One region of the Clostridium sp. Marseille-QA1073 genome, then DNA from elsewhere that is predicted to be linked to it. Evidence: riboswitches for the same ligand, from Rfam matches in the RefSeq annotation. Region 1 holds a riboswitch; each other region holds the start of a gene.
The links. A riboswitch is a leader RNA that binds a small molecule or an ion and turns the genes downstream of it on or off. The one in region 1 is predicted to bind cobalamin.
Positions count from the first base shown of each region.

Region 1 (11,370 bases):
GCAAGTATAACGCCATTTATAAGTGCTAAGTTTTTATACATACATAAATTCCTCCTACACTTTACAATACTATATAAATAAATTACAATATTTCTATGAGCTTGAACATGACATATGTCATGTTAGGAGGATCTTATGAGAAGAATTTTAGATAATAATCTTTTAAGCTATTATATTGATAAACATAATATGGAAAATATTTTTGATAGACATATGTTAAAGTATACACAACTTCATTTTTATGAAAAAGATGAATATATACTAGAAGCAGAATCTGAGCTTCAGTACTATTATTTACTTGTAGATGGAAAAATTAAAATTTCTTATCTTTTTGAAAATGGAAAATCTATGTTTTTAAAATTTTATAGAGAATTTAACACCATAGGAGATTTAGAGCTTTTAAAAAATATACCTATAAGGTGCAATATAGATGCAATAGAAGATACTTATTTGATAGCAATGCCTGCAGATATACTTAGGAAAAATATTTAAACAATATAAAGTTTTTGCACCATTTAATAGATTCTTTAAGTGAAAAACTTTATGCAACTATTAATAATAGTTCCTACAACTTTGTATATCCCCTTATAAATAGATTATCTAGCTATTTAGTTGAGCATATAACAGATAAAGATTATATAATTTTAAGTTCATCTTTTATAGAAATTGCTCAGTTTTTAGGAACAACCTATAGGCACTTAAACAGAACTTTTAAAGAGCTTGAAACAGAAGGAATTATAAAATGTAAGAATAAAACAGTATATATATTAGATGAGAATAGACTTAGACAATTATCTAAAAATTTATATATAAAATCTTTATAATGTTAGAATTCTATACAATGTATGATTATCGTGTTAAATGATGCACCAATAATTTAATAAATAAGATTTAAAGATATTAATATATATTTTAGTACCGTATTACTTAGTAGTAAGTTTTACGGTATTTTATTATAATAAGCTGTAATATATAAATAAACTACGTTAAAACTTTTAGTATTTTAATTCACAATTCACAATACAAAGTGCACAATTAAGATGGAAATTATTTTTAATCAAAAATAATTTCTTTAATGGATTTTTTAGCTAGCGATACAATTGCTAGTGTTTTCTTGTAGGGGTGAACAGTGCTCGCCAGTCCTTTTTAGTACGTTTTATAGTTTAAGATACATCTAATAATATATGGCGAACACTGTACGCCACTACGATTATGCAGAAATATTATCAAAGGGGAGTATTACAATGAAAATCGATCGATTACTAGGCATAATAACAGTTCTTTTAAATAATGATAAAGTAAAATCAAAGGATTTAGCTGAAAAATTTGAAGTATCAATACGTACAAATATATAGAGATATAGAAGATTTATGTAAAGCTGGCATACCAATAGTAACCTATCAAGATGGCAATGGAGGTATTGGCATTTCGGAGGGATATAAGCTTAATAAAAATATATTGACCATTGAGGAGCTTGATAATATAATGATAGGCTTAAAAAGTATAGAAAGCATATCACATGATAGCAATGTTAAGTTACTTTTAGAAAAGCTTATGCCAAAGGGAGAGGATATTATATCGATTAGTAATAACATGTTTATAGATTTATCTTCATTTTATAAAACAAGCCTTTCTCAGAAAATAAGTATATTAAGAAAAGCAATTTATGATAAAAGTGAAGTGACCTTTGAATATTTTTCTCCTAAGGGAATATCTAAAAGATGTGTAGAACCTTATTTTATTACTTTTAAATGGTCTGCATGGTATGTTTTTGGTTATTGTAAATTACGTAAGGATTTTAGACTTTTTAAGCTTAATAGAATGAATTCTGTTAAAGAAAGTGATATAAGATTTACTATTCGTCACATTCCAACTGGACTAACTGAATTAGATAATTATTTTACTAAAGATGAAAAAGTTATCACTATGCTTATAGATCGATCTATTGAGTATGAAGTGGTTGAAAGCTATGGGGTGAATTCATATGAAATCACTGAAGATAATCGTATTAAATTTGATTTGCATTATACTAATCATGATTTTGCCATAAAGTTTATAATGGGACTAGGTGACAAGGTAGAAGTTTTATCACCTAAATCTATAATAGATCAGTTGAAAGTATGTGCAGAAAATATTTTAAATAAGTATAAATGAACATGACATACAGTTGGCAAGTTCACTATGATATCATGTAGAAAAAAGATAGAGAGGATGTTTTTTCTATGACAAAAGATTTACTTATAAAGGCTGAAGAGTTAATGGAGAGAGCAGAAGTGGCTACCATTTCATCCATTGATGAAGATGGCTATCCAAGAACTGCTACAATCTCAAATTTAAAGACAGAAGGAATAAATATTGCATGGTTTTCTACAGGGACAAGCTCTAATAAGACTAAGAATTTTCAAAGGAATTGTAAGGCTAGCATTTGTTATAATGTAGATCGTAATAACATTACATTAAATGGTGATATTACCATTGTAGAAGATAAAAATATAAAAGAAGAACTTTGGCAAGACTGGTTTATAGAGCATTTCCCACTTGGAATTAATGATCCTGAATACTGCATATTAAAGTTTGAAACAAAATATATTCAAGTTTGGATTGATAATATATTTGAAGATTTAAGATTTCTTAATTAGTAGTTTTAGAGATATTTATAGGAAAATTTTTAACAAGTTAAATAAAAATTTCATGACTTATTTTATATAGGAGAAATTTTTAAAAATAAAATATTTTTAAAAATAAGAATGGGGAATTATATATGGATAAGAAAATGATTGGAATGTGTGGTGCTTACTGTGGGGTATGCGAATGGAAGGAAAAAACAAACTGTCCAGGCTGTCAAGATTGTAAAAGTAAGCCCTTTTGGGGAGAGTGTTCAATTGCAAAATGCTCCATTGATAAGGGATACAATCATTGTGGACATTGCTCACAGCTGCCCTGTGAAAGACTACAGGAGGCTTTTAACAATGAAGAGCATGGAGATAATGGTGAGCGTTTAATTAATTTAAAAAATTGGGCAAGTGGCAAAGAAACTTATCTAAAATTAAGGACGCTGAACCCAAATAAGTAACAATTTGAATTAAAAGAAAATTATGAATAATTATACCATATTTACTAAACATATTGATGCATATTTAGTTAAATATGGTATAATTTTTTTGAAGATAATTTTAATTATGAAACATATATATGAATTTAGGAAGAGGATTTATGGAATATTTTGATATATTAAACAAAGATGGAAGCAGAAGTGAGAAGCTATTAATGTAAGACTATTGCATGAAAAAAGTATAATTAAGAAATGGTTTTTGAACAATCCTAATTCAAATAAATTACTTTAGAGGGCATAATGTGCTATATTGAAGCTAAGGAAATATTCTGCTATAGAAGAATTAGATAAAGAATAGAACAGGATAATTCAAGAAGGCTTCTTCAAGACACTGGCGGGTTAAAAAGAATCATTAAGAACAACTCATGATTTTTAAAAAGAGAAAAATATTCAAGTTATAAAATATTTATCTAAAGAAGAATTTTTTATTTTGTACATTATAAGTATGAAGTAATAGCTAGCTTTTACGTTGTACATAATTTTGGAGGTACAGAGAAGATGGATTTTGTAGAAGAAATTATTAAGTTCATACCAGATAATCAGCAGGAATACAACGACAAAAAAATAATTTTAAATTATATTGACCAGTATAGAGATAATGTTTTGCTAAGGACAAATGAGATTGCGCATATTACAAGTTCAGGATTTATAATGAATAAATCATTAGATAAAGTGTTAATGATTCACCATAATATTCGTGGAGTATGGGCGTGGACAGGTGGACATGCTGATGGTGATTCAGATTTATTGCATGTAGCTATTAAGGAAGCAGGAGAAGAAACGGGCGTATTAAATATAGTCCCTCTATCTAAAAAAATTGCATCTGTTGATATTCTTCCGGTTCATGGCCATAATAAGAGAGGAAAATATGTGAGTTCTCACTTGCATTTATCAGTAGCATATATACTTATATGTAATGAACTTGAGAAATTGGTAGTAAAGCCAGACGAGAACACTGATGTGGCATGGTTTAAAACCAAAATGTTTACAATTGAACATTTTGATGCACATGATGTTTATTTATATGGAAAACTTATAAAAAGAGCAAAGCAATACACTAAATAATATACGTGTTGTTCATTATATGTTTTTTTAGTTAGCATAATATAATATTTAAAGGTTTTGTCTATTTTTATGACAAGGCTTTTTCTATATAAACATCTTTAACTTATTATTTTAAATATTAACATTAAATAAAAACATTCTGAAAGGAAGGGCGCTTGTGAGAAATAAGGTTTTAATAGGTGAGATGGCTAAACTTCATAATATATCTTCACAAACCCTAAGATATTATGATAAAATAGGTCTTTTTAAGCCTCAACATATAGATTATGAAAATAAATATAGATACTACGACATTGAGCAGTTTGCTACCTTGGATTCAATACTATTCTTTAAAAAGCTAGGCGTTCCATTAGAAGAAATTAAAGATTATTTTCATGATAGAGATTTAAATTCTATGATAAGGTTATTAAAGCATCAAGAAAAAATGATAATAAGAGAAATAGAAACCCTTAATAAACATTTAAACAGTATAAGAAGCAGAGTAGAACTAATTGAAAGTTATCAAAATAATGATAGTGCTTATAAATGCTCTATTAGAGAGTTAAAATCTAGAAAAATAGCGTATTTTAATTTAGAGCATAATATTGACACTATAGACTTTGAGTATGGTTTGAAAGAACTGTATAAAATGCTTAAAGATGATCTTTCACTCTTTAATGGAGTAATAGCATGTATTACGTCAAAGGAAGATATAGAAGAAGGTAACTATAATCATTGTAAAACCGTAGGATTAATATTTGAAGAAAATATAATAAATGGAGAGCATCTAAATATTTTACCTAAAGGTAAATATGCCACTATTGCATATAATGGGGATAATGATGAATGTGGAAAATATTATGAAGAATTGATGAAATATATAAAAGATAATAAATTAGAAGTTATAGGTGACGGTATATTAATAACTATAATAGATAGTGCTTTTTCCGATTATAAAGGTGAATATATAAAAGAAATACAAATTCCTATTAAAAACTCTTGACATTATAGCTACTATAACCTTTAAAATAACTTTTAGCTGTGATTTTATTTTAAGGGAGGTAATAATATGAGCAAGAGAGCAGATTTATTAAATGATGATATAAAAAAGATATTTATTAAATATTTAGTTCCAAGTATTGCTGGTATGCTTGGGATATCTTTAAATATACTTTTTGATACTATATTTATTGGGCGTGGAGTGGGAAGTGAAGGATTAGCAGCTCTTAGCATTGCTATTCCTATGTATAATGTACTAGGTGCTGTGGGGCTTTTATTAGGAATTGGAGGAGCTACAGCAGCTTCTGTATCTATGGGACAAAAAGAATATGATAAGGTTAATGAAATATTTACAACTTCCATAATAATAAGTATATTTTTAGGACTTTTATTTACTTTTTTTGGTGTAGTATTCATTGATCAGCTATGCTATTTTTTAGGAGCTACAGAAGAAATATTTCCGCTAGTTAAAGATTATTTAGGACTATTAATGATGTTTAGTTTTGCATTTATATTATCTCAAATGCTAGCAGTATTTGTTCGTAATGATAGAAATCCAAAACTTGCTATGTGGAGTGTACTAATAGGTAACCTTTCAAATGTAGTATTAGATTATATATTTATAATGAAATTAGGATGGGGAATGAAAGGGGCAATAACAGCTACAGTTTGCTCTCCCACAATAACTTTACTTTTATTAAGTCTTCACTTTATAAAAGGTAACAATACTTTAAAATTAAAAATTAATAAATTTAAATTAAATATTCATACTATAACTAGAATATTTAAAAATGGTACACCAAGTTTTATAATGGAAATGTCAAATGCAATGATAATATTTGCTTTTAATAATGTGATTTGGGGATTAGTAGGCTCTATAGGTGTTTCTGCCTATAGTATAATAGCTAATATATCATTAATTTGTGCAGCTATATTTTATGGTATAGCACAAGCAATACAGCCAATAATAAGTATAAATTATGGTGCTAGAAAAGAAAAAAGAGTTTATAAATCTTTAAAATTAGCTATTATAACAGCAGGAATATTTGGAATAATATTTTATTCTATAGGTTTGATTTTCCCTAAATTTATAGTTTCTTTATTTAATAATGAGAATACTGAATTAATGACTATGACTGTAAGAGGTATAAAACTTTATTTCATGGCGTTTATATTTATGGGATGCAATATTTCTATGGTTTCTTATTTCCAATCAATTGAAAATGCAAGAGCATCATCTATAGTTTCTATTAGTAGAGGTATTGTATTTATTTTAATAGGACTTATAATATTACCTAAAATTTTAGGGATTAATGGTGTGTGGTTAACAGTACCTTTTGCTGAAAGTATAAGTTTAATAGTGTCATTTATATGTTTTAAAAAATTTAAAAAAAGTTACACATTAAAACAAGCAGAAGTAGTAGAGAAATAAAGTACTAGATTTATCTAGTACTTTATTTATTCTATAGGAAATTATTTTTTGAAAAAATAATTTCTTTAATGTACTTTTTGACTAGCAATGCAATTGCTAGTTTTTTAGGTATCTAATAATTCAATAATATATGGCGAACACTGTTCGCCGCTACAAGATCAATTCTAAATTTCTCAGTGATAACTGAGAAATGTCCATGGCTAATATTTATAAATTTTTTAAATATGGAAAATTATTATAGTTTACTACTTGAAAAATATTTTGAATTATGATAACATTTTAAATGTTGAAAAGTTAATAGAATAGATTAGGTTCAATTAAAATATTTTAATTGATTAAAAGGGAAGTTGGGTGTAAATCCCACGCGATCCCGTCGCTGTAAGAGAGGAATTTTCCTAGTTGTGCCACTGAACTTTTGTTTGGGAAGGTTAGGAAAGTGTTGATTCTTTAGCCAGAAGACCTGCCTAGATCTAAACACAGTTAAACTACGAGAGATGGTGAGTGTTATTTTGAAATTATTAAATATACATAATTAGTGTATATTTATATTGGTATGTAACTTCTTAATCATTGTGGTTGAGAAGTTTTTTTATTTATATTTTAAAATCGAAATTTAAAATCTTATTATAGCATTGATTGAATTTTAAATTATAGAAATATTTGTGATTTAATTAATAAATATAACTGTATCTTTAGTAGTAACTTTCTTAGGATAGAAAGAATCATAAAATTGTAAAGGGGGATAGACATGAATAATAGTTTTTTACCATTACCTAACTTTAGAATGGGTTTTTTATGGACACTTTTAAACATTAAAAATAGCATAATTGTAGAATATGGAGCTATAAGCACAGCTCATTATTTAAATTCCATGTATGAAAAATTTAATGTTGATAGAGAAGGAGAAGTTTATTGCTGCCGATTAAATGAATCTCAAATTATTTCTGGAGACATAGAACCGCTTAAAAAAGGAATTTTAGAAATATATGATGATAGAAAACCCGAAATTATTTTCGTAGCTCCATCAACTTTATGTTCAATTATTGGATTCGATGGAGAAGATTTTCTTCTTAAGATGGGTGGTAAGCTAGAAGGAAAAGCCATCCCCTTATATTTTGGAAAAATAAAAGGAGATTTCTCTTTAGGTGTAAGAGAAGCATTAAAAATGTTATGTGATAAAATTGTAGAGCCTCCTAAGGAGAAAAAGTATATGACTTATAACATAATTGGATTTACTCCAGATTATTATAATTTTAATAGTGATTTATTAGAAATAGAAGAAATTATGTTACAGGGCTTTGGAATGAAAATACACACAATATTTACAAATGGAAGTTCTATAGAAAAAATAAAAAAAGCTTCTGAAGCAAGTTTTAATATAGTTGTAAGGTCTGAAGGAATAGATGCTTCAAAAATACTAAAGAAAAAATATAATATGGAGTATATAACTCCATGCCTTTATGGAACTAGTGGTACTTTAGATTTTATTAACTCTATAGAAAAGTTAACAGGAATAAAATGTAATAATGATTATTTAGAAAGAAGTAAGATTAAATGTAGAGAAGCTCTTGTAAGATTTAAACATCACACAAGAAAGGTAATAAATAATACTAAGTGTTTAGTTACTGGATATTACGATGTTGTAAACGGAATGAGTAGATTTGTAGAAGAAGAATTAGGTCTTGGAGTAGAATCTGTAGTAATAAATCACAATTTAAAAGGTGAATATATGAAGCTTAATGAGAAAATAGAAAGAAAGCTATATGTAAACCCTACAGATAGTAAGAAAAATGAGCTAATAAATAGTAAGACTAATCTGCTATTAGGGGATGGAGAATTTATTTACAGTTTAAATGAAGCAGCCTCAAAAATACAAATTAGTAGTCCAAATGTAAAAAAGATACTTATATATGATAGAAAACCACTGGTTGGTTTTAATGGAATGAGATTTATAATGGAAGAAATATTGCAAGGAATAATCTCATAAAATTATTTTAATTAAAAGCTAATAATCTTTAATATTATCATAGATATTAAGCGTGACTTAGTATGTTAATAACTAAGTCACAATTAGTATTCCCTTCTGATATAATAAAAAAAATTTTTTCCCGTGGGTAACCACGGTTTTTTTCTTTATTAAATTTATTTAAGTTTTTATCATATATATGATAATTTTAATTATTTCAACTTATATTAATATCCTATATAATTTAATAGAAAATACTATTTTAAAATTAGGCATATAAAGGAGAATATACTATGAGCATAAAGATGATGCATCATGTCTGCATTCAAACAGAAAAATATAAAGAATCGCTTGAATTTTACACTAAAATTTTAGGTTTTGAATTAGTTACAGAAACAGCAAATTTTCATAGCAGAGATTTTAATACTTGGCTGAGATTAGGAACATTTATGATTGAATTGCAAACTGGTAAAAAGGGAGAGAAGTTAAATAGCTGGAATTCATTAAATCAAGGAATAGTACACATGTGTTTTTTAGTTGAGGATATTCAGAAAGAATTTGATAGGATAAAAAAATTAGGTTATAACAATTTCAAGATTAAAAATGGAAAAGAAATTTATAAAGTTGAAAATGGGCATATATTTAAAATTAAAGCGCCAGAAGGTACTGAAATTGAAATGAGAGATATGGATATATAGATAAAAAACTATATTGAAAATTAACTTTATAATTGCATACTTGAGTATTTCAATTTATAACTTTAAACAATGGACAATTAATAATTATGGTTGAAATTAGTTCTAATAAAACTAATTTCTTTAATGGAATTTTTTGACTAGCAATGCAATTGCTAGTCATTGTAGGGGCGAACAGTGTTCGCCAGTTCTTTTAATGTTTCTTATAATTTAATGTTTATTCAATAATATATGGCAAACACTGTTCGCCGCTACAGTTAATCAATTCTTAATTGTGAATTGATTATATATAATTATTTATTTCATGTAAATTAGAAATTATGATATGTGGTTTTATTTCTGTAGGATTTTTACTTTGATTTTTGTTTAACCATATAGTTTTCATACCTAAATCTAAGGCTGGCTTAATATCACATTTTAAATTATCACCTACCATAAGACATTCTTTTCCACATACATTCATTTTTTCTAAGGCTTTTTTAAATATTTCTTCTCTTGGTTTACATAGCTTTAGAGAATAGCTGAAGGTAAAATCATCAATTAGCTCATATAAATTTGAAACTTTAAAACAATCAATCATAATTTCATCATAATAACAAGTATTAGAAATTACTCCTATTTTATATCCTTTTTCTTTTATTTTATTTAGGGTTTTATAGAGATCTTCCTCGAAGTGCAGTTGTTTTTTATATTCATCATAAAATATATGTATTGCTTCAATACATTGATTAATTGTAAGATATACATCATAGTTTTTAAGAAATTCATTTAGAAATTCTTCAATAGGATATTCTATAAGAGTTTCTTTTCTCAATTTCATAATACTCATCCAGTTATTATAAAATCCTACTCTAACTTCTTCAAAGCTTATTTTAGAGTGGAATTTATTTAAATATTCAGTTAGTTTGTGAAGTCCAGCCATATCTTTCTCTTCATTAGAATCACCGTAATGAAAATGTAAAAGAGTATTTCCCATGTCAAAATATATAACCTTAATATTATTAAACATATACCTTCCTCCATGATTTAGTAATTATTATAATAATAACATTTTGCAAATAATTAAAAAACTTCTGTGTTGAAGAAACTATAAATTTAAAAATATAATATTATTTAAAAAAGTATTTTAGTATATAAAGAATAATATTTTATTAATAGCAAAAGATAATTTTGTATAAAATATGTAAGGAGGCATTTAAAATTATGAAGATGAAGAATATAATAATATCAGCTTTAGTTGCTCTTTTTATTGTTTCTATAGGTGTTCCTGTAATGGCTAGAGAAAAACATAGAGGCCCAATATTTATGGGTGAAGTTTTAGAAGTTAATAAAGATAACCAAGGAAATACTATGGTATTAGCACAAGGATACATAAAAGGACAGAAGGTATATAAAGAAAAATTAGTAGCTGTCGTTGGACCAGATACTAAAATTTTAGATTGTGAAGGTAAAGAAGTTAAAGAAGGTAATTTTGCAAAAGGTGATGTTGTATTTATTAGATTAAGTGCAATAATGACCAGTTCAATTCCACCTCAATCACCAGCACTAAAAATTCAATCATGCAAGCCAGTTAGTTAATATAAATAAATAGAAAAGAGCTTGTAGAAAATAAAATACTTTAATCATTTTAAGATTTATTAAAACTGAATAAAAATAATCTTAGTATATTAGAGATGATGGATGCATTGGTAAAAAGTCAAGGCATCCATCATTTTTTATTTAAATTATATAATAATTACATTAGTGCTATATATAGTAATAATATACATAATTTTATAAAATATGATATGATATACATAATAAGTAAAAAATAATAGTAAATGGAGATGATTTTAATTGTTTGAGAGAAAATTTTGCAAACAAATCTTAAGTAGTATTTTAGTATTAGTAATGCTACTATCCTTTAATTCATCTTTAGTATTTGCAATGACAGAATTGCAATTATCTAATGATAAGTTAAAAAATTCTGTAACTAATATTGAAAATAATTTAACTCAATATAATATTGATGTCAAATTTGATGAACCTAATAAAACTTTCACAGCTACTGAAAGTGTTAAATTTACTAATACTTATGGAAAAAATCTCAAATCACTAGTATTTCATCTATATGCTGATTCTT
Region 1 is NZ_JBSVQM010000039.1:5,418-16,787, reverse strand. Features, by position in the region: gene ACY1IQ_RS20280 (DMT family transporter) at 1-41, opposite strand, end outside; partial or broken gene ACY1IQ_RS20275 (Crp/Fnr family transcriptional regulator) at 136-824, shown strand; gene ACY1IQ_RS20270 (hypothetical protein) at 1,185-1,355, shown strand; gene ACY1IQ_RS20265 (helix-turn-helix transcriptional regulator) at 1,327-2,154, shown strand; gene ACY1IQ_RS20260 (pyridoxamine 5'-phosphate oxidase family protein) at 2,223-2,639, shown strand; gene ACY1IQ_RS20255 (DUF3795 domain-containing protein) at 2,762-3,073, shown strand; gene ACY1IQ_RS20250 (NUDIX hydrolase) at 3,611-4,177, shown strand; gene ACY1IQ_RS20245 (MerR family transcriptional regulator) at 4,335-5,159, shown strand; gene ACY1IQ_RS20240 (MATE family efflux transporter) at 5,226-6,587, shown strand; cobalamin riboswitch at 6,880-7,070, shown strand; gene ACY1IQ_RS20235 (nitrogenase component 1) at 7,336-8,574, shown strand; gene ACY1IQ_RS20230 (VOC family protein) at 8,847-9,251, shown strand; gene ACY1IQ_RS20225 (HAD family hydrolase) at 9,532-10,257, opposite strand; gene ACY1IQ_RS20220 (hypothetical protein) at 10,452-10,826, shown strand; gene ACY1IQ_RS20215 (M1 family metallopeptidase) at 11,085-11,370, shown strand, end outside.

Region 2 (11,370 bases), on a different contig from region 1:
TTTTTATTGTTATAAAGTATATTTCCTTCTACTTTAGAATTTTGAGCTAATAATCCTAAGATTGAGAGACCTAATACAGATTTTCCGCTGCCTGTTTCCCCTACTATTCCTATAATATTTCCTCTTTTCAATGTTAAGTCAATTCCATCTACTGCCTTAACATCACCTTCTTTAGTATTAAAATACACTTTTAAATTTTCTATTTTTATATCTTCTTCCATACTAAAACATCCTTTTAAAGATATTGATTAAAGAAATCCTTTTTCTCATCAAATAGATCTCTTAACCCATCGCCAATTAGGTTTATACTGCAACACAATAACATTATGCAACTTCCTGGAGCTAATAATAAATGTGGATAGGATCTAAAGTAAGTTTTAGCATCATTTACCATTACACCCCAATCTGCCTGTGGTGGTTGAATGCCAAGTCCTAAAAAACTCAGTGATGCCATTGATAGTACAACTTTTCCAATTCTTACAGTAAAGAGTACTATAAAAGATGCAAAAATATTGGGTAATATATGATGAATTATTATATAAAAATGACTAGCGCCTAAAGCCCTAGCACCTTCTATATAATTCTCTTCTTTTATTTTTAAAACTTCTCCTCTTACTACTCTAGAGAATCCTGCCCAAGAAGTTACTACTATAGCAATCATTAAGCTTTTAATACCTGGTCCTAAAACTCCTGCAATAGCTATCATAAAACTAAGTCCTGGGAGTCCTTGAAATATACTAACTAGCACCTGTATTATGCTGTCTAAAATGCCTCCAAAATATCCTGCTATAACTCCTATAGTTGTTCCTAAAAACATTGTACATATAGTTGCAAGTATTGCTAAAAATATTGAAATCCTTGCACCATATAATATTCTACTAAAAACATCTCTCCCTAATGCATCTGTTCCTAAAAGTTGTTCTTTAGATATGCTTTGAAGTCTTTTTGTCATATCTACAGCATTTGGATCATAAGGCGCTAATACTGGTGCAAATATACCTATTAAAATCATAGCAATAAGTGTTATAAATGCTATCTTATAAATAAGAGGTATATTTTTAATTTTGTTAAACTTCTTCACCATTATTTACCTCCAAGCCTTATTTTAGGATTTAGTGCTAAATAGCATAAATCTACTATAAGGTTAAATATAACAAAAATTACTCCTGTAAAAACAACATATCCCTGAACAACAGGATAATCTCTGCTCATTATACCTTGAATAACATAACTCCCCATACCTGGAAGTCCAAAAATAACCTCTACAACTGTTGCTCCTCCAAGTATTGCTCCAAAATAATTTCCTAAAACAGTAATTATAGGCATAATTGAATTCATAAACCCATACTTTAATAAAATCACTTTTTCTGGAAGCCCTTTGCCTTCAGCAGTGACTATATAATTTTGTCCAAGAGATTCTATTAATGTAGCCCTATTTAACCTCATGATTGTTCCTATCGTTCCTGCTGCTAAAACAAAGGCAGGCATTATTAAGTGCTTAAGTGTACCATATCCACTGGTAGGTAATATTTTTAATCTTTCACAAAATATGTTCATCATAACTATAGCAAGCCAAAATCCTGGTATAGATGTTAAAAGTAATGATATAGTTCTTCCTATATTGTCAATTAAAGAATCCTTCTTTAATGCCATAATTATCGCTGTCGGTATTGAAAAAATTATTACAAATATCATTGCCATTAATGATACTGAGAAGCTTATCGGTAACCTTCTCAGTATTTCTTCTGACACAGGAGTCTTCTTTATATAAGAAACTCCTAAATCTCCTTTAATAGCTTTTTTAGTCCAATTAACATATTGAACTAATATATCATCATTTAATCCTAATTCTTCTCTTACCTCTTGTATTTCTTCTTCTGTAGGAGTGCTTATTCCGTCTATACTTAAAACTTCAACTGCTGGATCTCCCGGTGCAATAACTCCAAGGATAAATGCTAATAAAGTTATTCCTATTAAAACTGGTATAGTGGACAATACTCTTTTAAATATATACTTGAAGATATTTTCCACTATTTACTCCACTCCGTTTTGTTTAATGTAGCTCCATAATTTGTTGCCTCAAAACCTTTTATTTTTTTATTAAAGGCTATTAAATTAACATCTTGGAACAGTGGTATACTTGCTGGCTCTTTAGCTGATATATCTTGAAGTTCATTGTATATTTCTTTTCTTTTAGCCATGTCATTAGTTTCTTTTAGCTTATCAATTAGCTCATCTGCTCTTTGGTTTTTATATCCTAGACTATAAGATTTATTAGTTGATCCTGTGCTATGCATATATCCCTCAAATATAGTAAAAGGTTCTGCATTTGGCAGCCCTTGAGGATGTATAGCTAAATCATATTCTCCTTTTTTCATAGCCTCTTTAAATGCAGCTCCGTCTAAAATTGTTATTGTTGCATTTAATCCTATATCCTTTATCGCTGATTGAATATATTCTGCTTCAGCTTTATAAGGATAACGATCTACTCCATAAGAAGGTACTATAAATTTTACTTCTTTTGTTTCTCCTTTTAATACTTCTTTTGCAGTTTCCTTAGCTCCTTCTTTATCATGAACTGGTTTTATTTCCTTTGCAAAAGGAGATGTGTGGTTTAATATATTAATAGTTGAAGTTCCATATCCTCCAAAGAATTCATCAACTATAAGATCTCTATCCACTACTAAACCTAAAGACTCTTTCATTTTTGCATTACTGAATGGTCCTTTAATACCATTAGTGGATATAAAGTGAGTTATACTTGATTTTCCAGCAGATACATCAAATTTTTCATCTTTTAACAATTCTTTAGATAATTCTGGAGTTATTGCTCCTAAGTCCATTACTCCCATAATTTCTTCAGATTTTAAAGCTGAAAATCTTGTTTCTGCATCTGGAATAACTTTCACTCTTACTTTCTTAGCCTTTGCTTTATCACCATAATATTCTTCATTTCTTTCTAATAATGTATATTGATCTTTTTCATGCTCTACAATTTTGAATGGTCCTGTACCCTTTGCTATATCTGTAAAATCTCCCGTATTTATATCAAAACACTGTGGACTATATATAGCACTACCAAATCTAGCCATATTATATATTAATGTTGATATAGGTTTATTAAATATTAATTTTACTTCATGATCAGATACTTTAACCACTTCTTTTAAATTAGGATATGTCTTTTCTAAGTCAAAAGAATAAAATGGTGATCCTTTCGTTTTCATATTGATATATCGATCAAAGTTTTTAATTACGGCATCAGCATCTAATTGAACTCCATCATGAAATTTTACTCCCTCTTTTATCTTAAAAGTCCATTCTTTAAAATCTTCAGAGTTTGTCCATTTTTCTGCTAATTCTGCACAAGGATTTCCTTTATCATCTAATCCAATTAAAGGCTCCCAAACAAATAATATAGAAGTAGCATAATATGCATCCTTTGCTCCTGGTGATAAATCTCTTGCAGCTGCTAGTACAATTTCATTATCCTCATTTATGCCAGTGTCTTTAGTTGCACATCCGGCTAAAGTTCCTAGAAGCATTGTTAATGCTAAGAATACTAGTAATATCTTATTTTTAAATAATTTTTTCATAACTCCATTCCTTTTCTTTTAAATTTTTATAATAAAAAAAGCCATAGTCAATGCCATAGCTTACCCATCTTTGCTATAAAATTAGATTTAGTTGCTCCCCCCTCAATCTATTTCTCTTTAAGTTTAGGTATCCTGACTTACGATTCACCCTTAACCTAGCCTTCCCAGAATTAATCCAGTGGCATGTTAGGCATCGTCATCGCTTACAGTGATGGGTTCGTGTTGGAATTTCACCAAACTTCCCTAAATTCTTAAATTTATTAATTTTTCAACAAAATTATACATTGTATTTAAAAACATGTCAAATATTTTATTTTCTTATAAATGCTTTCAGAAATATATTAATCACTTTATTTTTTTATTTAATTTATTGCTAATATTATCAATAAAAATTGTAAATTAAATGAAATTAGTAATAATATTTAGTTCATATCACATCTAATAATTCCCATATTTTTTAACTGTTTTATTATTAATATATGAACCCCATAACTATTTTTCTTAGATATCTAAGAAAAATAGTTATGGGGTTCAATAAATTACTTCTTATTCTTCAATTATTGTAAAAAAGCTGTGATATTTAAGCTTTTTAGAATCTTTTTGTTTATGATTTTTAAAAAAACTTTTCATTAATTCTATTATTTCATCTGCCTCTCCTTCTGTAAGATAGATATTCTTCTTTATAATAGTTCCATTTGATTCGTGTATACTTTTATCCATGGAACTTAAAAATATATCTTTACTTTCATCATAAAACTCTGAAATCATCATTTGACTTACTGCCAAAAGCATCATTTTAGAAGGTTCCTCTACTTCTTTTGAACATTTTATTTCAAACTTTCTAGCTAAAGGTTCATAATATTTAGTTATAACTCCCTTTATCTTTTTAGTGTAAATTATTACTATTCCCACTTTTTCAAGCTTATTTACATGATAATATATTTTTGATGGAACTTCTTTCATTTTATCAGCTATCTGTTTTACTGTAGCTGGCTCATTCATATCTATAAGTGTATTTAAAATTCTGTATCTAAAAGGATCAGAAATAGCTTTTACTTCTTCCAAAGTAGTTAATACTTTTCTATCTTCCATCGCTTTATCCCCTCCCCTTTTGTTATATAGTAATTTTCATTATTTAAATGAAATTTTTAGCCTTTAAGCTTTTTTAAAGCTTCTTCTATAATTTAAAGATAAAACAACTACAGAAATCATTACACCTATAATTAAAAACATAAAATAAACAGATAAATATTCTATTATAATCCCCCTTAGAACATTACCTAAAAGTATCATGCATCAACTTATAACTCTCATAAAAAAACTAACTATACCTAATATTTCTTTATATGATTTATTCATTATATAAGCATTAATTGCTAAAGTTACCATGGCATTTAAAATCAAAATCTAAATAATACAAGCATAGGTAGTTCTATAGAAACTAAATTCATTCATATTATTATATTCATCAAAAACAATAATGTACAAAATTTATATTTAATAAAAAAAATTCAATTTTAATCACATTATTTATTTTTAAACTTTAATTTACAGTATACAGCACATACTGTAAAATGAGATTCACTAAAATAAAACTTAAGTGAATCGCTTTATAAACACCTTATAAAATTTAATAACATCAAGTAAAAAAGGTGTTAAACTTAGAGTAATAAATCTAAATTTCACACCTTTTAATATTAAGATATTAAAACTTTTATATTCTAACGCCTATTCCTTCAACATTATAGGTTGTCTAATTATAGTTTTTATATTATTAGGTAAACATCGTTTAGGATCATTTAAATATATTTCATGATGTAATCCTCTTAATTCATATCCACATTCTTTGATATAATTATGAAGCTTCTCTACAGTAGGATCTTCATTTGTATAAGGTCCCACATGCATAATTTTTGCAACAAGTCCTTCATCATGGTCTTTATACTCTACCTTAGAGATAGACGATAATTTCTTCTTTCTTTCTACTTCATATAAAGCTTTTTCTATATAATCTTCTGGAACAATATCAGGCTGCATAATCATACTACACCATTTCCATATGTCTTTATTATCTATTAAAAAATCATTTATATTATCAGTCCACCATACACTCTCCAGTGGCATTACTCCATAGTCTATCTTTAAATCACTATTCTTAATCATAAATTTTATAGTATAGGCTAAACTGAATAATGTTTCAACTGCATCCTTGTATTCCTTTGATGTATTTGGATTTCCATGGCCATTTATCATTAAATATTTAAGCTTTGGCATCTTTAAAATTGATACTTTTTTAGCAGGCTGACTATAGAATTCTTTAAATACTTTTTTATAATCAAACTTATTTATCATGATTATTCTCCTTAAAACTCAATTTTAAAAACATAGTTATCTGCTCCCTCTAAAATAGTGTGAAGCTTTGTAACTTTTACTGTTTTATTAAATACTGAGCTAAATAATTTTTCAAACCATCCTGCAGAGCAATTACAATATGAAACTGGCATATCTTCTATGTTTTTAGCCATTCCACAATAACATTTGTTATAAATTCCAATTATGTTTCCACTATCCATGTGAAGTTCTCCACCACCTATATGTTTCTCATTCATTAAATCTAAAAATTTTTCAACATTTTCAGCTCTTTCAAATAATTTTTTTGCTTCCTTAATTGTTCTATTTGAAATGCACAAATGTCCACAGGGCTTCATTACTTTTTCTACTATATTTTCTCCATTATTATTTTCAAGCTCATTTAATATACTTTTAATATATTTTGCTTGCTTAGTAGGTGATGATTTTAAAGGTAATTCACCATATGCCTCCACTATTTTTTTATAGATATTTACCCCAGCATTTAATCTAATGCTGTCAAGAATACGTTCACACTTACTAGACATAATTTTCTCCCCCTTATCTGTTGAAATATTTATATATGTTCCTTAATTATAAATAATCTTATATGACGTCATCATGTCATATTTAAAAAATTATTAATTAAGATATATTCAAAAGATAAATAAAATCCACCTTTGTGAACTTTAAATTCCTATTGCTCTTCAAAAATGAATTGCTTAATTTTTTATTTCAATTTATATATATCTTATATATTTTATAACAAGTTATTAATACAAAATAACCTGTCAATCCACCTAACAAATTAGTGTTTCTTTTATCTTTCTTTAATTATAAATAAAGATAAATATTTTTAAAATTAGTATTGACCACAGTAAATTTATAGTATATTATAGTTTGCATACGAACTATTTTTTTAATCTTTCTACTTATTGATTGACTAAATATGGTCATAGGTATAGAATTGTCTTTATATATAGTTTGAGGTGATTTTATGAGTTTAAGCTTTGATAGTTTTAAAATAGCCATGCTAATAAAAGAAATATATTCTAAATCTATGCATATTGTTGAAAAAAATCTAAAGGATAGTAATCTAACTCATCAACAGATTATTGTAATTAAACTTATAGCCCATAATAAAGAAATGACTATTTCTGAGATATGTGATGAAATGTCCTTGGCTAAAGGTACTGTATCTGGTATTGTGACTAGATTAGAAGAATATGGTTATTTAGAAAAGGTAAAATATCCTGATGATAAAAGAAATACTTATGTAAGATTTTCTTCAAAAGGGTTAGAATTTGCTAAGAATTTTAGAGCCATCATACAAGAAAGTTTTGATAATATATTTAAAGATTGCAGCAAAGAAGAGTTAGAGGAATTAGTAAAGAACTTAAGAAATATTTTATCAAAAATTAAAGAGTAATTTAATTGATTTAAAATAGTTTGCTAGCACTCTTTATTTGATTCCTATATCTTTAAAAAGAAATAAAGCTACAGTTTTTAAACTATTAAATTTATTTATAATTATGATGTGCGAATAAGAAGCTTTTCTATAAAATTAACCTTTTCTTTGGTGTATTTTATTGATTCTTTATTTTGTAGAAATGATTTAGTAAAATTAATGTTGAATAGTTCGCATGAAAACCATATATTAAAGGAGGATTATTTATGCAAGCTATAATGGAACCATTTTTTCATGTTGTATATCTTACAACAGTAATTACTCTTGGAAGTATCATGATAAAAAATAGTAAAGATAATAAATATTTTAAGCTATTTGGTTACATGTCATTAATACTCGGAATAGGGGATTCTTTTCATCTTATACCAAGAATATATGCACTATTAACTGCAGGTCTTGAGGCTAATGCTGCTAGTTTAGGATTCGGCAAATTTGTAACTTCTATTACAATGACCATTTTTTATGTAATTCTATATAAAATTTGGAAACTAAGATTTAATATTAAAGAAGTAAAGGCCTTAGATATTTCAATTTATTTACTTGCTTTAATTAGAATAGCGTTATGCTTATTTCCTCAAAATGATTGGTTAAATTATTATTCTCCTGTAAGTTGGGGTATTTATAGAAATATACCTTTTACAATTATTGGAATAATAATGATTTATATTATTTATAAGGAAGCCACTAAAGCTAATGATAAAGATTATAAATATATGGCTTTAGCTGTGTTATTATCTTTTGCTTTATATACTCCAGTAGTTCTTTGGGCAACTACTAATAGATTAATTGGAATGTTAATGATACCTAAAACATTAGCTTATGTTTGGATAGTGCTTATAGGATATAAACAATTTAAAAAATATTTATCTAAAAATAAATAATATATACTTTAATTAGTGATTTAAAATAAATTAATTAATTAAAAATAGAATAGATATTTAAGAGAATGTACGTTAATTAACATTGAACTATATAAAACTGTAAATAAGTTTATATAAACTTATTTACAGTTCTTTTTCTTCTGGTAATATTTAAAATAATAACTATAAACTAAAGGTAAGTTACTCCTTATAATCTTCTTTTAGAATGCTATATATCTCCAAATCTACTATACCCTTGCCAGACCATAAAGTAGCCTGTCTTAGTAATCCTTCTTTTATAAAGCCATTTTTAAAAAGTACTTTCTTTGAGGCTTCATTTTCTGGCATAACTTCTGCTTGAATTCTATTAACATCAACCTTCTCAAATAAAAATTTTATTAATATTCTAAGAGCTTGGGATGCAATACCCTCTCCCCAATATGGCTCTGATAAAAAATATCCTATTGTTACCATATCTATCCTTGGCTTAAAATCCATGGCTTCAATAATTCCAACTAATATATCACTCTCATTTTTTAAAAATACCCCCCATTTAATTCTATCTCTTTTATTATAATCTCTTTCAAAATGAGTAACCATATTACTTATAGTTTTAATATTCTTTTTTGGTATAATTCCACAATATTTAAATACCTTTTCATTGCTATAAATTTCATATAGTTCTTCTATATTACTAGACTCAATTTTTTTTAATATTAAATTTTCCGATTCCAAAACTGGAAATTCATTAAAAGCTATTTCTATGTTCATCTTATTCACCTGCTTTGTCTACAAAATAAATGTGAAAGTAAATTTTCTACTTAATAGGTATATATATTTTCATATTCATATTATTTGGAAATGTTGAGTTACAGACATCCGTAACCTCAAAATCAGGCCCTTCTCTTCTCTCGTAATTAGAATTTGGTAACCAATTACTATAAATATATCTTCTTGTATTTTGAACTAAATCAACTGCTCCACATATTTTAAATTCTGCATATTTCCCCTCAGGAATTTCAAAATTAATAAAATTATCATCTATATCTTCAGAAAAAGTATCTATTTCTTCACCAATAATAAATGAAAATCCACCGTTATCTTGAAAATTACATGCTATCCCATAGCAAATGCTTGGTTTAGATCTTTGCGGAATCCGTAGATAATATTCATTTTTCCCAAAATCATTATAGAATTCAGGTATATTTTTAAAATACTCATAATTATTTAAATTTGTCTTATATTCATATCCCATAATATTTATCTTGGTTAAAATAATAATATCAGGCTTATTCATATTTATTTCTCCTTTAATATTTTTTCTATAATCAAGGAAATTAATTTTGTTTTGCTTATTAACATTTATATTAGTCTTTCGATATACAGCCGGCGTTATATCAAAATAACCTTTAAATGCCCGAGTAAATGCTTCCTGAGAATTATATTGATAATAAATAGCTATATCCAATATATTTTTATTTGTTTTCTTCAGTAAAACTGCTGCTTTCGATAATCTTCTTTTTCTTATATACTCCTGTACAGAAAACCCTGAAATTGCTTGAAAAAGTCTTTGGAAATGAAAAGCTGAAAAAAAAGCTTTTGACGCAACCTCATTAATTTCTATTTCTTCTTCAAGATTCTCCTCTATAAATTCAATAGCATTTTGTATTCTTTCAAAGTAATCCATCAATTCACATCCTCACTATAGTTATATTTTATCTATAACTTAAACTGTTTTTTTGATAATTTATGCTATTCTTGATTTTAAAAAATAAGCCTTAATTAGTTTTAATTATATATTTAAATTAATAAAGAAAAAAGATTAAGAAAACTTAATACCAAATTTTCTTAATTCCATTTAAGTTCTTTAATTAATGAATTTTGCCTAAAGATAATTAATCTAAAATTAATCTAAAAAGTTTTAAAATTATACAAAATGGATTTAGATGGTAATACTCTAACTCTTATTGACTAAAATAATTATTTCTTATAAAAAATAAAGCCATATCATTGATTTCATTCAAGATATAGCTTATTTTCTATATGTAATAGCCCCCAAATTTTTCTAAATCATTTTGTAAATTTATTTTATTCTTCTACAAATTCAATTAAATCCTTATCTAATTTCTTAATTCTAGCAAGAGAATAAACATCATATCCCTTTTCTATTAGCATGTCTCTTCCTGGTTGGAAGGATTTTTCTATAACTATTCCTATTCCACCAACCTTAGCTCCACTAGCTTCAATTAATCTTGCTGCACCTAAAGCAGCTTCTCCATTTGCTAGAAAGTCATCTATTATAAGTATGTTGTCATTCTCATTTATGTGCTTCTTAGAAAGTGTTAATTCATAATCTAGTCCTTTAGTAAAAGAGTGAACCGTAGTTTGATAAACTTCACCTTTTAAGATTTTAGAAGTTTGCTTTTTTAAAGTTACCATTTGCAAATCCATCTGCATAGCAGCCATCACAGCTGGTGCAATACCTGAACTTTCTATAGTAAACACCTTAGTTATTTCTTTATCTTTAAAATAATTTTTAAAATAAGTTCCTATCTCATACATAAGTTTTGGATCTACACCATGGTTTAAAAATGAGTCTACTTTTAAAACTGTTTTATTTAACGCCATACCTTCTTCTAATATTTTCTTACGCAGCTTTTCCATCTTCAATACTTCCTTCATTTGTTTTTTCTTCCTTTAATATTTTATTTAAAATAAGTGCCACAATTGTACCAGTTGATATTCCTGATGAAAAAATCATCTTTACTGCTTCTGGTAATTGAGCAATGAACTCTGGGCGGAAAGTAACCCCTAAGCCTAATCCTATTGATGTTGCTATTATCAATAAGTTTCTATTATTTATCTCAACTCTACTTAAAGTCTTAATTCCTGCTGCAGCTATGGTACCAAACATAACTATTCCAACACCGCCAAGTACTGGCTGTGGCATAATATTAATTAATGCTGCAAACTTTGGAAAAAAACCTAATACTACTAAAAGTATTCCTGCCATTGTTGCTACTGAACGGCTTGCATTTCTTGTCAATGGAATTAATCCAACATTTTGACTGAAAACTGTATTAGGGAAAGCACCAAC
Region 2 is NZ_JBSVQM010000002.1:42,882-54,251, forward strand. Features, by position in the region: gene ACY1IQ_RS02065 (ABC transporter ATP-binding protein) at 1-221, opposite strand, end outside; gene ACY1IQ_RS02070 (ABC transporter permease) at 236-1,084, opposite strand; gene ACY1IQ_RS02075 (ABC transporter permease) at 1,084-2,031, opposite strand; gene ACY1IQ_RS02080 (ABC transporter substrate-binding protein) at 2,031-3,596, opposite strand; cobalamin riboswitch at 3,701-3,881, opposite strand; gene ACY1IQ_RS02085 (ArsR/SmtB family transcription factor) at 4,143-4,688, opposite strand; gene ACY1IQ_RS02090 (hypothetical protein) at 4,752-4,889, opposite strand; gene ACY1IQ_RS02095 (GyrI-like domain-containing protein) at 5,325-5,948, opposite strand; gene ACY1IQ_RS02100 (DUF6144 family protein) at 5,960-6,493, opposite strand; gene ACY1IQ_RS02105 (MarR family winged helix-turn-helix transcriptional regulator) at 6,943-7,374, shown strand; gene ACY1IQ_RS02110 (hypothetical protein) at 7,620-8,294, shown strand; gene ACY1IQ_RS02115 (GNAT family N-acetyltransferase) at 8,475-9,044, opposite strand; gene ACY1IQ_RS02120 (GyrI-like domain-containing protein) at 9,091-9,960, opposite strand; gene ACY1IQ_RS02125 (xanthine phosphoribosyltransferase) at 10,362-10,937, opposite strand; gene ACY1IQ_RS02130 (uracil-xanthine permease family protein) at 10,921-11,370, opposite strand, start outside.
Region 2: another riboswitch for cobalamin. It lies ahead of ACY1IQ_RS02080 (ABC transporter substrate-binding protein); the one in region 1 lies ahead of ACY1IQ_RS20235 (nitrogenase component 1).

Region 3 (11,370 bases), on a different contig from region 1:
TTTTCTATAAGCTTTCATTAAAAATAATTCATGTACAGAGTAATCTATATTCTCTGGCACATATTTGCCACTATTTAAAAGAACAAAGCCTGCTATATCTGCATTTACATAAATAAAAAATGGCTTTAAATTTTCATCTTTAAAATAATATTCAATTCCATCATACTCAAATAATCCCTTAGAATTTATTTTTAAATCATCTGCAAATTCTGATAGATCATGCAAATACAAAGTCATCAAGTTCTTAAATATTGATTGTGATTTTGCATCTATTGGGAGTAATTTTATTTCATTTTTCATTTCATTAACCTCCTCCAAATATCCCTATGTCTTCATATACATTTACTAATTTTACTTATCATATAATATTAATTCCTATTATTTTGTATATAGATTATTCTTATGCTCCTATACGTATTTCTTTAGCGACTGTTCCATATTATTTTTCATTAATAATATATCTGCCAAGAATATATCTATCAACAATCTACCACCCATCTGATATTCTTGTCTGGTGACCTGTGCGCCAAATTTTCGATAAAACTGATTTGATGGTGAATAATGATGATTATAGACTACTATCTTTTCTATACCTTTAGCCATATAGAAATCTAATGTATAAATAATCATCATAAGGGAAATTCCCCTGTTTCTTTGGTCGGGATATACCCAAAGACCGTTCAGTTCTATCCCTTTCTCAGGTATATTAAAACTTTCAGCAAAGCTACTAAAGGCAACGCCAAGCATCTTGTCATCTTCAAATGCTCCAATTAACAAACGAATATCATTGTTTTCTTTAGCTGTATTCATCCAATCTACCCATAAGTCCAATTCTTGTGAAAATGAAAGAGTGTTTTTAGCCTTATCAGCTAATTCTTCTGTCCAGCACAAAATCTTTAATTCTATTGTTTGTTTCATATCTGCTTCCGTTAATTCCCTAATTTTAATCATAAGCCCATCCCCTAATTGAATAATATTTATTTCATCTTATAAATATCGGGGACGGTTCATCAAAATATTTAACTTTTATTGTATTTACATGCAAATTTAAATACAATAAAATATAATGAACCGTCCCCTAATTTAAACCCTCTTTTAAATCCTCTATAAATTGTTTTGCAAATGCTTGTTGATTCTTAAAAATAGTTTTCGCCTCTTGTAGATAGCAAGTCCCCTTATCTAAAACATTTTCTTCAATATACCTAATTGTTTCTTCTAATGTTTGACCTCTTACTGAGCCTGTTATTAAAGACTTTACAATTAGATATGTTTTTCCACCTTCAATCATATGTGCATCATGTAATATCTTACCTTCTAAAGTTTCTGCTATATTATCCTTTTGAGATTCCCAAGATACTTTAATTATTTTACTTATTTTTTCCCTTGAAAGTCCTTGCTCCTGTAGCCACTGAATTATTCTTTCTTCACTGTTATATATAAATCCATGAAAATATGTTGAATAGATTAGAATGTCAATATCAGCTTTATACTTTCCTTCTTTTAATAGTTTCTCTACATACTTTAATACTCTTTCTATGTGAGATAAATCATGCATTATATCCTTATTTTTATAATATGGATTAACAAATTCCTTCAAATTATTTATATCTATAATTAACCCTCCATCCATAATATTTATTTACAGCTTGTTTTCACTGCTCTTGTAGCAATATAGGTATTTATATATTTATCTAAAATAGACTTTCCACCATAAGTATCTTCATAAAATCCTGTAATAACAAATCCCGCATCAATTTGTCCCTTAATTTGATCTTCTAAGGTATGTCCAAATTCAAAAGGATAATCTTTTTCAATAAACTCATCTATTTCTTCTTTACTCAAGCTTTCTAAATCCGAATATGGAATTGAGTATTTAACCTCAAATATCCCTTTTTCTAGTTTTTTATAGTCAAATATATAATTTATAGGATTTGCTATGCCTGAAATTAATATCCCTTTATTTTTAAGTACTCTTGCAGCTTCTTTCCACACCACTAAAATATTATCTATAAAAATATTAGAAACAGGATGGACAATTAAATCAAAACTTTCATTTTCAAAACAAGATAAATCTCTCATATCTCCTTGAATGGTTTTAATATTAAGTCCTTCTCTTTCAGCTACATATTCATCACCTTTTAATTGCTCTATCGAATTATCAAAAACAGTAACTGCTCCACCGGCTGCTGATAAAATAGGTCCTTGTTGTCCTCCACCACTAGCTAAACATAAAACTTTTTTTCCCTTTAAATCTCCAAACCATTCCCTTGGAACTATCTTAGTTGGAGTAAGATAAATACCCCATTGTCCCTTTCTAGCATCTTCTATAATTTCAATTGAAACTGGTTTAGTCCACATATTTCCTGCCTTAACTTGCCCATCCCAAGCTTTACTATTATGTTTTATAATATCCATGTTAATTACCCTCTTACTCATTTAAACTAAAACAACTTCTAATCCTTTAATTTATTTTGCTAGTAATATCCTCTTATATATTATTAGTTTTATTTTTCAAGTAGCTTCTCATCCATAAAATCTTAATTTTCTGCTACCCCTAACCTACTAAATCACTCTCTGCATTTAAAACTGTAAATTTTTTAACGCCCAAATTTTTTCTCCTAAATAAAATCCCTGCTTAAATAACATCCTGCTTAATTATAATAATCATAATTTGAATACTTCCCATTCTACTTCTAGTTATTGATTATTTCTCTTATGCATTTTTCTATCACGAAAACAAATTTAAAATTTATTTTCTTATTACTCACTAAAATTTAGAGACGATTCATTAAAATTAGGTGTAATATTTTCAATATATTCTGTAAATTTTTATCCTAGCTTAAATTTCATTGCTCTATTTTTGAATATTATGAAGAAAATCTTTTACTTCTATTGTACTAAGGGACGATTCATAAAAATTAATGAACCGTCCCTAATAATTAATGATCTTATACTTTTACTATAACTCTTAATTAGATTTCCATATCATTAAATAATCTTTTTCTCCCGTGTCATTATCAATTAATTTATCTTTTAAAATAAAACCATTTCTTAAATAAAACTCGTAGGCTTTTTTATTTTTCTCATAAACCTTTAATTCAATTTCATCTCTACGCTCTTTTATAAAATTTAATAACTTATTACCATACCCCTTATTATGATAATTGCTATCAATAAACAATGCTGCTAAATAGTTGTCTATCATAGACACAAAGCCTAAAATTTTATTATTATCTTCTATAACATAAGTCTCAGACATAGGAATGTATTTTGTTATCATATCTTCTTTTTTCTCTTCCCAATATTTCGCATTAATAAAATCATGAGATTTCTTAGAAACCTCACACCAAAGTTCAACTATATAATTTATTTCACTCTCATTATATTTTCTGATATTCATAGTTAGAAATTCCTCTCTTATTTCTATATTTTAAAGCCCCCAATTTATTTAATAATAATTTTTCTCTTACCCTCATAGGATTCTGTAATAACCCTTTTATCTCTATACCTCATATAATTAATTTAACATTTAAGTTTTGCTTAATAAATTTAATAATTCTACCTTAACTGCTTATTATAATTACACCTTAGAGGAACCCCTAAATGGCTCAATGCCATTCCTCTAAGGTGAAAATAATTTATTAATATCTATACTCTTTTTACTAATTTTCTACTGTTAAGCTCCTTCATTAAGGAATCTATACTGTGCCATATACAAGCCATAATAGAAGCCTTTTTTAGCCATAAGCTCGTCATGAGTTCCTGCTTCAATTATTTTTCCGTCATCTATTACCATAATTTTATTACAATCTCTAATGGTTGATAATCTATGAGCTATTACAAAAGATGTCCTTCCTTTTAGAAGTTTATTAATTCCCTTTTGTACTAATATTTCTGTAGCAGTATCTATATTAGATGTAGCTTCATCAAGAATTAAAATTCTTGGATTAGCAAGAAGTGCTCTAGCAAAGGAAATAAGCTGACGTTGACCAACTGAAAGTCTCGAACCTCTTTCATTTACCTCTGTATCATATCCCTTTTCAAGTTTCATAATAAACTCGTGAGCATTTACTGCTTTTGCGGCTGCTACAATCTCCTCATCAGTTGCATCTAACTTTCCATAACGTATATTTTCCTTTATGGTATCAGAAAATAAGAAAGTATCTTGCAGCATTATTCCCATTTGACTTCTTAAAGAATAAAGATTAACATCTTTAACATTTTTACCATCAATTAGTACTTCTCCAAGATTGCAATCATAAAATCTACTTACAAGACTAGTTATAGTTGTTTTTCCTGCCCCTGTAGGACCAACTAAAGCTATATTCTCTCCTTGTCTTATTTTAAAACTTACATCTTTAAGGACAGGAATTCCTTCTTCATACCCAAAGGTTACATTTTTAAACTCTACATTACCTTTAATTTTTGGCATAATTTCAGCACTTTCTAAATCTATAATATCTGGTTTAACATCCATTATGTCAAAAATTCTCTCTGCTGCTGCAAAGTTTGTTATTAATGTATTATAATAAGAAGCTAAGTTTATAATTGGTCTCCAAAACATATCAGAATAAGCTATAAAAGCAACAATTGTACCTACACTAATCTCTCGACTTTGGAAAAATTTAGTTCCATACCAAAATATAATAAGTGTACTAATGCCCCAAGATACTTCAACTATTGGCCAGAAAAAGTCGTTAAACATAACTGCCTTCATAAAACCATTCAACATTTCTTTTAGTGAAAATTTAAATTTAGCTGAGCTAGTTTTTTCATAAGTGAAATCTTGAATAATTCTTATTCCTGAAAAAGCTTCATGAGTATAACCGTTCATATTAGAACGCTTTTGTCTATAAGCTTGCCATTTTCTCCTAGCTATAATTTCTATAGAAAACATAGTAAAACATAATATTGGTAATACAATAATAGCTAATAATGCAAGTTTTACATTCATTGTAAACATAAGTGTAGCAACGCATATAATTGTTAGAAGCTGCGGTATTACTGTAGTTACTCCACTAGAAAAAAGTTCTGATAGAGAGTTAACATCACCAATAACTCTTGCAAGAATCTTTCCAACTGGTCTTTCATCAAAGAAAGCAAAGGATAATTTTTGAATGTGAGTATATAATTCTTGTCTTATATTCAATAATATTTTATTAGTTATCTTAGACATCTCTATAATTGAAACTCTAGATGAAAGCATGCCAATAAAGTTAATTATTATAACTGCTAAAGTTGTCATCATAAGACCTTTAATGTTTTTTGCTACTATAAATTTATCAATAGATATTTTTAGTAGATATGGAGTTAATAGTCCGCTAATCATAATTATTATCATTAAGAAAATTATAAAAAATACTTTAACTCTAAATGGCTTTAAATATTTTATTAATCTTAGAAATATTTCCCTATTTGATCTACTAATTATCTTTTCATCTTGATTTATTGAGTTCTTAGCCATATTAACTCACCTCCTCATTTCTCTTTTCTGAGTTTATAAAATCTTTAAATTGTGTTTTATAAATTTCATAGTATTTACCACCTTTTTTAAGTAGGCTCTCATGAGTTCCATACTCTACAATTTCACCTTCATCCATATATATAATTAAATCTGAATTTTTTACTGCTGAAATTCTATGAGCTATAATAAAAGTGGTAATTTTCTTCTCGCTATGATAAAGGTTTTTTAGAAGATCATATTCTGTCTCCATATCTAAAGCTGAGGTTGAATCGTCAAGAATTAATATTGAACACTCTCTAATAAGAGCTCTTGCAATACATAATCTTTGTTTTTGACCTCCAGATAATCCAAGTCCTCTTTCCCCTATTAAAGTTTCAATTCCTTCTTCTAGCTCATCTACAAATTCTTTTGCACAAGCAAGTTCTAGTACTTTTTCTATTTCCTCTCTTGTAGCATTTTCTTTTCCATATTTAATATTATTTTCTATTGTATCTGAAAACAAGAAAGAGTCTTGTGGTACAATTGATATCCCTTTTCTTAGAGAATATAAATCTATATCCTTAACATCATGACCATCAACCTTAACGGCACCTTCCATAACATCATAATTTCTTAATAAAAGACTTATTAATGATGACTTTCCTGAGCCAGTAGACCCCATAATTGCAACTGTACTTCCAGCCTTAATATCTAAATTAATATTTTTAAGAACTGGCTTTTCTTTATATTTAAAAGTAATATTCTCAAAAGAAATATCACCTTTAATTTCTTCAAGTACTGTACAGTCTTCTGAATTTTTTATTTCTGGATTTATAGAAAGTATGGCATCTATCTTCTTTTGAGATGCTTTACTTTGGGATAACATACTTGTAAGCCAGCCAAGCATTCTCATTGGCCAAATTAAAAGCCATAAATAACCATTAAAAGCTACAAGTTCTCCTACAGTTAAAGTACCTTTAATAACTAATATTCCACCTACACCATTAACTAAAAGTACAGATAAATTTCCTAAAAATTCTTCTATAGGATAAAACTTTCCCCAAATTTTTGATCGCTGAACAGCAAGATCATAGTTTTTATTATTAAACTTAAGAAATTTTAATATTTCATGCTTTTCCCTTGCAAAAGCTTTTACTAGTTTAACTCCTGCAATATTTTCTTGAGCAGTAGTATTTAATACTGCGGTATGATCACTTATTTTTTCAAAAACTGAGTCTAATTGCTTTTCAAGCTTTACAGTTATAAAAGCTATAACTGGCATAGTAATTAGCGCAATTACTGTTAAAAGTACATTCATTTTTAGTAAGACAACTGTAGATAAAACAAAGTAAACAATATTTTCTATAAATAATCTCATTCCAAATCCCATAACTGCCCAAATATTATCTACATCTTCACCTACTCTAGACATAAGTTCACCAGTATTCATATTATCAAAATATGAAAAAGATAAACTTTGAATATGATCAAAAAGATTTTGTTTTAAATCTCCTGCAACTTTTCTTCCTAGATAATCAAACATAAATTCTTTTACATATCCAAATATAAATTTGGTAAATGCTATTGCTGCAATACCTTTAAGCAAAATTCCTAGTATTTCATAATTTCCCTTTACAATTACATCATCAATAAATAGTTTTGTAATATAAGGAGTTACTAAGTCAACACCAATTATAATAATCATAGCTAATGCTCCAATTAGTGTTATTAGTTTATAATTCTTTGTGTAGCTTAAAATTTTCTTCAACTTAAATCGCCCCCTTCAGCTACAAGTCAATTTTTTAAATAGACAATCTACAAATTTCAACACCTTTTAAATTATTATAAGAAAATTTAAAATTGCCTATCGTTACAAATGTTTTCTGAATAATGCATCTAGAACTATTATCCATTTTTTACTTAATATAGAATCCCCAGAGATGAAAAAAGCCGTACTTTCCCACCGATAAACAGGAAAATACAGCTATTAATGCATAAAAAAAGTCCTAGGAATACCCTAGGACTAAAATTTACACAAAAAGGCTATGATAAACCTATATCATGAGGTAGGGTATTAGTTAATACAATATTAAATTTAAATCCTATACTTATTAATCTGTTTAACATCTTACTACCTCCTTTTATAAATTAATCATATTTAGGTTTTACACCCATGTACTAAGTATATCTATATCTAGATATTTATGTCAATATATTATTTAATTTATATATTTTAACTTTTTATTAACATATTAATAAAAAATCCATATTATTATCTTAAATTAATTAAATAGTCAAAATTTTAATTCTTTTCTAATTTTGCTATAGACTTCTATTAAATATTTACAGTAAATAACTTATTTACTAACTGCCTCTATAGCTAAGAGCTTTTTATCTTCAAAAATTAATTTATAAGCATCAGGCATTTTAAGTTTCTTCCAAAAATCATAATCATACTTTTTGCAATAATAATTCATAATAAGCACCATAATATTACCATGAGTTCCAATAGCTATATTTTTTCCGCTATAATTATCTAATACATTATTTAAGGAATTAACGCCCCTTGCTTGTGCTTCTATATTACTTTCTCCACCTTCAAAACAAAAACTTGGATTTGTCCACAGTTCTACTATAGCTTCTTCAAAATTATCCACAGGATATTCACATAATTTCCTTTCTTTAAAGCCCTCGTCTATAATTATACTTTTATTTATCAAATTTGCTACAACTTCTACAGTTTCTATTGCTCTTTTATACGGACTAGAAATTACTAAATCTATATTTTCTTTTGCAAGTGTTTCTGTAATTTTATTTCTGTCTATAGTTCCTTTATGAGATAATGGTCTATTTAACTCATCAGTGTTGTAACTAGAATGAGCATGTCTAACTAAATAAATATTTGTTATCATTATTACTTTGCCACTAAAAATATCCTTTTATAGATAATTTCACCTCTGTATATGCCTTTATGTTAGTGGCTTCTCCTTTCTTATTTTTATATCACCTTAGAGTAATTATATCAAAATATTTACATTTATTCTTTATATTGCTATACTACTGTTACTCTCTTAATACAATATATTTAACTTATATCTTTTTCTTGTGGCAAATAAATTATATGTTTTATAATAGTTTAAATTTTCTGAAATATTCTTTTTGTAAAATTTTGTGTTATAATCCTGATGAAGTAATTGTAAATTTTTATTTAAAATTAAATATATTAACTATTTTGGTGAAATATAAGTATTTCTTAAAAGGGAAAAGGGTGAAAATCCCTTACGGTCCAGCCACTGTATTGAGGAGTAAATTTTTGTTATGCCACTGCAATTTTTTTGTGGGAAGGTAAAAACTTATGATGAATCTGAGTCAGGAGACCTGCCAATATAGGTTTTAAAATCACTTACTAGGATAAGGTATTTTAAGTTTGCTAATTTAACTATATGGTATTGTCTTATTTTATTTATAGTTTAAATATTAGAAATAGATTTATTTTTTAGCATTGTATTTTTTAGTATCTTAATTCTTAAGATGCTTTTTTTATTTTAAAAATTAATAAGAAATTTAACTTTAGTAATTTTCTATTGATACTTTCATAAAGTTAATAAACAAAATATTTTGTTTAAATATATAAAATAATATGCTACATTTTCAAAAATAAAGGAGGATTTTTAAGATGAAAAAACAAAAAATTTGTTCATTGATTTTAGCAGTTTCTTTAACTGCAACTATGTTAGGAGGATGTGGTAACACAAGTGAAGATAATGCTTCAAATTCTGTAGAATCAATCTCTGATACTAAAGCCTATACTCAAGTTACAATTAATAATGACTTACCTTCTAGAAAGACAGATGAAGTTTTCTCTGAAACTCCTAAAAAAGCTGTAAGTTTAAGTGGTTTTACAACAGAGATGCTTCTTGCCTTAGGTTTAGAAAACTCTATAGCTGGATATTCCTTTCAAGATAATGAAGTATTGCCAGAATATAAAGACGCCCATTCTAAATTAAATGAGTTAGCTGACTTAATGCCTTCAAAGGAAACTTTACTTGGCGTAGAACCAGATTTTATAACCGGGTGGATGTCTACTTTTACTGAAAACAATTTTAATGCTGAATTTTGCAAAGAAAATAGAATAAAAATTTATGTTCCAAAATGTGAAAGTCCTAATGCAACAATGGAAACTGTTTATGAAGATTTTACTAATCTAGGAAATATATTTAATGTAAAAGAAAATGCAAGTAATGTTATATCAAAAATGAAAAAAGAAATTGAAGATATTTCATCTGCTGTTCCTAAAGATAATGAACCAGTTAGAGCTTTTATTTATGACTCTGGAGAAGATTCGCCATTTACATCTTGTAATGGTTTACCTACAGATTTAATTAGACTTGCTGGTGGTGTCAATATATTTAAAGATGGTGAAAAACCATGGGCTAATGTAACTTGGGAAGAAGTTGTAAATAGAAATCCTGAATACATAATTATCATGCAATACAATGCTGCTGATAACGTAGAAGAAAAAATAAACTTTTTAAAAAATAATGCAGCTCTAAAAGATATAGATGCAATAAAAAATAATAATATTTTTGTTTTAGGACTTTCAGATGTTGTTGCAGGTGTAAGGAACTCTAATGCAATAAAAACTATGGCTGAAAAATTCCATCCAGAAGCTTTTAAGAATTAACACGGAGAGTTATTGACATGAAAAAAAATAAACTTACCTTTCCCTTTATATACATATCCTTAATTCTATTTTTAATAGTTTCTATAATAATTGCTATTAATGTAGGATCTGTAAATATAAGTGGTACTGAATTATGTAAAATAATAATTAATAATATATCAAATAAAGAGTTTTTTCCAAAAACTTGGTCTAACTCTGTAGAAAATATAGTATGGCAATTAAGACTTCCTAGAGTACTTCTTGCTGCAATTGTTGGTGCTGGCCTATCTTTATCTGGTGTATTGATGCAAGCATTAACAAAAAATGTTCTAGCTGACCCTTATATACTTGGAATATCTTCTGGTGCTTCAACTGGAGCTGTAATAACTATTTTACTAGGTAGTACACTAGCATTACCTATCTTATCTGTACATTTAGGTGCTTTTATTGGAGCATTACTTTCTTCAATAATTGTCTTTGTTATTTCAAGTAGACAGGGAAAGTTTTCTTCTTCTGGATTAGTGTTAACAGGGGTAGCAGTAGCATCCGTATTCTCAGCTATAACAAATTTTGTTATGTTTAAAGCCAAAGATGTTAGAAAGCTCTACTCTGTAATATTTTGGATGACTGGGTCACTTGCTGGTGCTAAATGGGGTGACTTACTTTTAGCTTTTTTAGTTTTAGTAGTTTCTTCTATAATAGCTTTAGTAATTCATAAAACATTAGATGCAATTTTACTTGGTGAAGATGCAGCTATAACTTTAGGTGTTAACATTAAGCTTTTGAAAAAAATAATAATAGTAACAAGTACACTATTAACTGGAATTATGGTATCTTTAAGTGGAATAATAGGCTTTGTTGGTCTTGTAATTCCTCATATTTCAAGGACTATTGCTGGTTCTGTGCATAAAAAGCTTATTCCACTAACTATTCTTTTAGGATCTTTGTTCTTAATATGGTCTGATATATTTGCAAGAATAATTGGTTCTCCTGAAGAACTTCCTATAGGTGTTGTTACGGCTTTCATTGGCGCACCATTCTTCTTACTTCTATTAAAAAAGAGTAAATATTCTTTTGGAGGTTAACATGATCAAATTAAGCGTAAAAGATTTGCAATATAAGCATATATTAAAAAATATAAATCTAGAAATAAATAAAGGTGATTTTGTTGGAATTATAGGACCAAATGGTAGTGGAAAATCGACATTACTTAAAAATATATATAGAGTTTTTACTCCAGATAAAGGTGAAGTTTTTTTAAATG
Region 3 is NZ_JBSVQM010000012.1:123,574-134,943, forward strand. Features, by position in the region: gene ACY1IQ_RS12460 (GNAT family N-acetyltransferase) at 1-300, opposite strand, end outside; gene ACY1IQ_RS12465 (GNAT family N-acetyltransferase) at 409-951, opposite strand; gene ACY1IQ_RS12470 (HD domain-containing protein) at 1,079-1,630, opposite strand; gene ACY1IQ_RS12475 (class I SAM-dependent methyltransferase) at 1,636-2,415, opposite strand; gene ACY1IQ_RS12480 (GNAT family N-acetyltransferase) at 2,969-3,400, opposite strand; gene ACY1IQ_RS12485 (ABC transporter ATP-binding protein) at 3,677-5,464, opposite strand; gene ACY1IQ_RS12490 (ABC transporter ATP-binding protein) at 5,466-7,211, opposite strand; gene ACY1IQ_RS12495 (histidine phosphatase family protein) at 7,801-8,355, opposite strand; cobalamin riboswitch at 8,660-8,843, shown strand; gene ACY1IQ_RS12500 (ABC transporter substrate-binding protein) at 9,120-10,127, shown strand; gene ACY1IQ_RS12505 (FecCD family ABC transporter permease) at 10,145-11,191, shown strand; gene ACY1IQ_RS12510 (ABC transporter ATP-binding protein) at 11,193-11,370, shown strand, end outside.
Region 3: another riboswitch for cobalamin. It lies ahead of ACY1IQ_RS12500 (ABC transporter substrate-binding protein); the one in region 1 lies ahead of ACY1IQ_RS20235 (nitrogenase component 1).